2 regions of the Sporosarcina sp. USHLN248 genome follow, and region 2 is predicted to be linked to the other one. Evidence: predicted binding sites of a transcription regulator. Region 2 holds the regulator's gene; the other holds the start of a gene.
The links. Region 2 encodes LexA, which represses DNA repair genes until DNA is damaged. Its sites were predicted from a motif close to CGAACATATGTTCG; they were not measured.
Positions count from the first base shown of each region.

Region 1: parE (DNA topoisomerase IV subunit B) is a predicted target of LexA. The motif match lies at 1,468-1,481, and genes of this name have one in related genera.

Region 1 is NZ_JBBCZC010000021.1:54,080-56,549, reverse strand. Features, by position in the region: gene parE (DNA topoisomerase IV subunit B) at 1-1,453, opposite strand, end outside; gene plsY (glycerol-3-phosphate 1-O-acyltransferase PlsY) at 1,962-2,470, shown strand, end outside.
Region 2 is NZ_JBBCZC010000004.1:118,498-120,967, reverse strand. Features, by position in the region: gene WFH04_RS02895 (YneB family resolvase-like protein) at 34-684, opposite strand; gene yneA (cell division suppressor protein YneA) at 681-989, opposite strand; gene lexA (transcriptional repressor LexA) at 1,188-1,808, shown strand; gene WFH04_RS02880 (dihydrofolate reductase family protein) at 2,148-2,470, shown strand, end outside.

The DNA of each region.
Region 1 (2,470 bases), on a different contig from region 2:
CGACTCCACCGCCAATCGCATGAATAATCGTATTGATTTCTTCATTTTTCATAATATCTTCCAATTTCGCCTTTTCGGTATTAATCACTTTACCGCGCAATGGCAAAATAGCCTGGAATGTCCGATCCCGGCCTTGTTTAGCAGATCCTCCCGCAGAATCTCCTTCAACTAAATACAGTTCATTTTTTGCAGCATTTCTTGATTGAGCAGGTGTAAGCTTTCCAGACAACAACGTGTCTGAACGTTTCCGCTTTTTGCCTGAGCGTGCATCTTCCCTTGCTTTTCGCGCTGCTTCTCTCGCCTGTTGAGCACGTATCGCTTTTCGAATTAAATTAGCACTCAATTCAGCGTTTTCCTCAAGAAAATATAGCAACTGTTGGGAAATGATCGAGTCAGTCGCAGTACGTGCTTCCCCTGTACCTAATTTTCCTTTTGTCTGTCCCTCAAATTGTAGAATTTCTTCCGGAATCCTCACAGAAATAATTGCTGAAATACCCTCTCGTATATCCGAGCCATCCAAGTTTTTATCCTTGTCTTTCAATAAGCCCGTTTTTCGTGCATATTCATTAAAAACGCGCGTCATTGCTGTTTTGGCTCCCGTTTCATGTGTTCCACCATCTTTTGTACGCACATTGTTTACAAAAGACAAAATCGTTTCAGAATAGCCATCTGTGAATTGAAATGCGAACTCCACTTCTATTCCTTCCGCTTCCCCTTCCAGATAAGCGACATCATGCATGACATCTTTTTCTTCATTCAAATAAGAAATGAAGGCTTCTATTCCCGTTTCATAATGGAAAATGTCATGTTTATCAGTACCTTCTTCTTTTAAAACGATTTTCAAACCTTTCAACAGGAAAGCAGATTCTCTTAATCGCTCCGATAACGTTTCATATTGGTATTTAATCGTTGAAAATATGAGTGGATCAGGCTTAAAGTGGATCAACGTCCCCTTTTCCCTTGTATTTCCGATTTCTTCAAGTGTTGTTACAGGCTTGCCGCCTTGTTCAAAGCGTTGACGATATTTTTTCCCATCACGGAAAATCGTCACTTCCAACCATTCGGACAAAGCGTTAACAACCGATGCACCGACGCCGTGCAGCCCTCCACTTGTCTTATAGCCGCCTTGACCAAATTTTCCTCCGGCATGTAGGACGGTAAGGATAACCTCGGTTGTCGGTTTCCCGGTCTTATGCATACCTGTAGGCATACCGCGACCGTAATCCCTTACACTTATACTGCCATCTATATGGATTGTTACATCCACTTCCGAACCGAAGCCTGATAATGCCTCGTCAACTGCATTGTCAACAATTTCATACACTAAATGATGAAGTCCTCTAGAGTCCGTAGAACCGATATACATTCCCGGTCGTTTACGAACCGCATCAAGGCCTTCTAAGACCTGAATGGAGTCATCATTATATGCTGTTACTGATACATTCTTCGTCAAATCGCAACCCCCATCAAACGAATGTTCTATACTAAATCTATCGTACTGCTTCCCGTAAACCTTGTCAAATCAACGTTCCGGGTATGTCGCTCAATTAATTGTATATAAGAAAGCGCTATTATGCAATGAGATAAGGCATTTGTGTTTGTAATTTTACCCATATATCGTTTAATAGAAGCATGCATTTTCTTATAAATCCATTCCTCATATTGTCGGCGCTCTACTGTTCTGATAGACTAAAAGGACAACTAATGTCAATTTTGCGTTTATGTTTTGCGCGCGGATTTTGAAACAGGTTTGATCGGTTTACTACTTCGAAATTTCGTGATTTTGTAGGCTAAATCCAACATACGATTGGCCAAGCAAGTTTGCATTGACAGTCGTAATTTGCTTACCATTCTTAAAGAGTAGGCGTTAATGAACAGCTCTTAAGAACAGTAGCCCACACTCCTCTCACACAGTATGAGAGAAGAATATTTGCTTAATAATGATAGTAAAGGGGAACATCATGGAAAATATCATTCTTATTATATGTGCCTATTTGCTTGGCTCCATCCCTTCTGCACTTTGGGTTGGAAAGATTTTTTACAAAACTGATGTACGCCAGCATGGCAGTGGGAACTTAGGTGCTACGAATACGTTCCGCGTTTTAGGTAAAACAGCTGGTATCGTTGTAACTTTGCTTGATATTCTAAAAGGAACGGCAGCGGTCCTTTTACCGCTTTTGCCACTATTCGCTGCAGGTACGATTCACCCACTTTTGTTAGGAGCGCTCGCCGTAATCGGCCATATGTTTCCTCTATTTGCGAACTTTAAAGGAGGGAAAGCTGTTGCGACTTCAGGCGGTGTTTTATTAGGATATAATTGGCCAATTTTTATCGTTGTGCTACTTGTATTCTTGATAGCACTGAAGTTTACTAAGATGGTTTCTTTATCCTCAATGATCGTAGCTGTAGTCGGTTTTATTTATAGTATTATTTATTTCGTTATTAGCGGTGATATCTATCTTATGATCAT
Region 2 (2,470 bases):
AAGGTATACAAAAAGAGCAGGAAGTGCAACCATTCAGCCTTCCTGCTCCATTTCATATTCTTTATAACGTCTATGTACAGTCGCTTTACTTATATGATGACCTAAACCTTTTAAAACGCTTGTAATTTCTTCATATGTGAGCCCTTTTTTACGCAATGAAACAATTTCTTCGATTGGCACTTCTATTCTTTCTCTTCCATCCATATTACCTTTGTTTTTTAAATTGTTTTCAGGTCTATAGCCTTCGCGCACTGCCCGTTTCATTCCTCTTCTAATTTTCGCGTTATGCAGTTTACGCTGATATTCCTCAACGATCGCCAATATTTCCAACAGCATTGTATCCATTTCGTTTAAAGCAATATTGCCGCTATCATGATTGGTAATAATCGATATGTTCGTTTTCGATAGCAAATGTAAAATGGCCACTCTCGCGTTCCCTCTACCTAATCTTGTTTCATCTTGTATTAAAACTGCGTCAATATTTTCAGTTTTGATGTAATCGAGCAGATCAAGTAATCCTTCTCGCTCAATATCATAACCGCTATGCTTGTCAGAAAATGTTTTCAAATGATGATACCCTAACTTCTGAGCAAGCGCTATAAGCTCTTCTTCCTGCCTTCTTAACGAAGGTTCCTGCGTGTTTTTTTCTGTACTGACTCTACAGTAAATGACACAATTTTTCATCGTTCCTCACCCGCCAATACTATAGCATTGGCATCGTAATTTGCATAGACTGGCAGCTTGAGCGTTTCTCCTGATTTAATCGTTGTTGAACTTAAATCGTTCATGTCTATTACTTTTCGTATCCATTGACGAGGCTCTTCATGTTCGGAAAAATGTTCGGCAAGCCCCCATAACGTATCCCCTTCGGAAATTGTAATTTCTACGAAGTCATTCGGTTGTGAATGCTTCATAACCCAAAAGAGAGTAAATGTAGAGCAGAGCAACATCATGAACAATATGTATCCGTATTTTTGTATGAACTTCATAAAAACCCCTCCAAGAATGTCTGTTCGGAATATTTGTTCCCATTATAGAACAGGCATTCCTATAAGTCAACAGTTTTTCTCGAACCTCTGTTTGCAAACCACTCGAACACCTGTTATACTCTTTTTAAGGAATAATCACGAATGTGGTTAAGAAACCACAAACTTCCTAAGACAACTTTTAATCGAGGGGTGAGAAAAATGAAAAAAATATCGAAAAGACAACAAGATATATTGACATTCATAAAAGAAGAAGTAAGGCAAAAAGGGTATCCCCCGTCCGTCCGTGAAATAGGAGAAGCAGTAGGACTAGCTTCAAGCTCTACAGTCCATGGACATTTAGCTCGCTTGGAAAGTAAAGGGTATATTCGTAGAGACCCTACAAAACCAAGAGCAATAGAAGTGTTAGACCCTGAAGGTCATGATGCACTCAAAGCGGGAGTTCTGCACGTTCCGCTTGTAGGGAAAGTAACCGCCGGCCTTCCAATCACTGCAATTGAAAATATCGAAGAGTATTTCCCGCTACCAGAAACTTACGGAACTTCTGATGACCACCTTTTCATGCTTGAAATAATGGGAGAAAGTATGATTGATGCAGGTATTTTGAACGGAGATTACGTCATCGTCAAACAACAACATACTGCCAATAATGGGGAGATTGTCGTTGCAATGACTGAAGAGGATGAAGCGACAGTAAAGCGATTCTTTAAAGAAAAAAACTATTTTAGATTGCAACCTGAAAACGAATCTATGGAACCAATTATCGTAGACAACGTTTCCATCTTAGGAAAAGTTGTTGGCGTATACCGACATATTCATTAATGTCTAGCTGCTTTCAACTGAACTTATCCATACATCTAAAGGGAGTGACACACGATTTCGTGACACTCCCTTTTGTTTAGAATTTTTCAAGAAAAATATTCGAATTTTGTCTGAAAACCTTTTAAAGTTCTTATTTATCAATCAAAGCCTCAGAGAACATTCTAAAAAAGAGTAAAGGAGAATTTAATGAGTAAAAATCGAAATGTGGTATTATTTATTGCTTCAAGTTTGGATGGATATATTGCTACTGAGGATGAGTCTCTAGAGTGACTTTTTAATGTCGAAGGTGAAGGTGATAATGGAATTACAGAATTTTACGACACTGTGGATACCATTTTAATGGGGAAAAGAACATACGATTGGATAATAAAGGAAAATTCAGGGGAGTTTCCATATAAGAACAAAGAATGCTACGTATTTTCAAGATCTATAATAGAAAATACGGAAGATGTAAAATTTGTAAATGGTAATATAAATCGTTTTGTCAACAAACTAAAAAGCCAAGAGGGAAAAAACATTTGGATTGTTGGTGGCGGAGAATTGTTGCTTTCCTTTATTGAGGAAATGTTAGTTGATGAAATGATTATAACAGTTGCCCCAACGATACTTGGCAAAGGTATTCCCCTATTCAGAGAAGGAAATCAACAATTAAATCTCTCTTT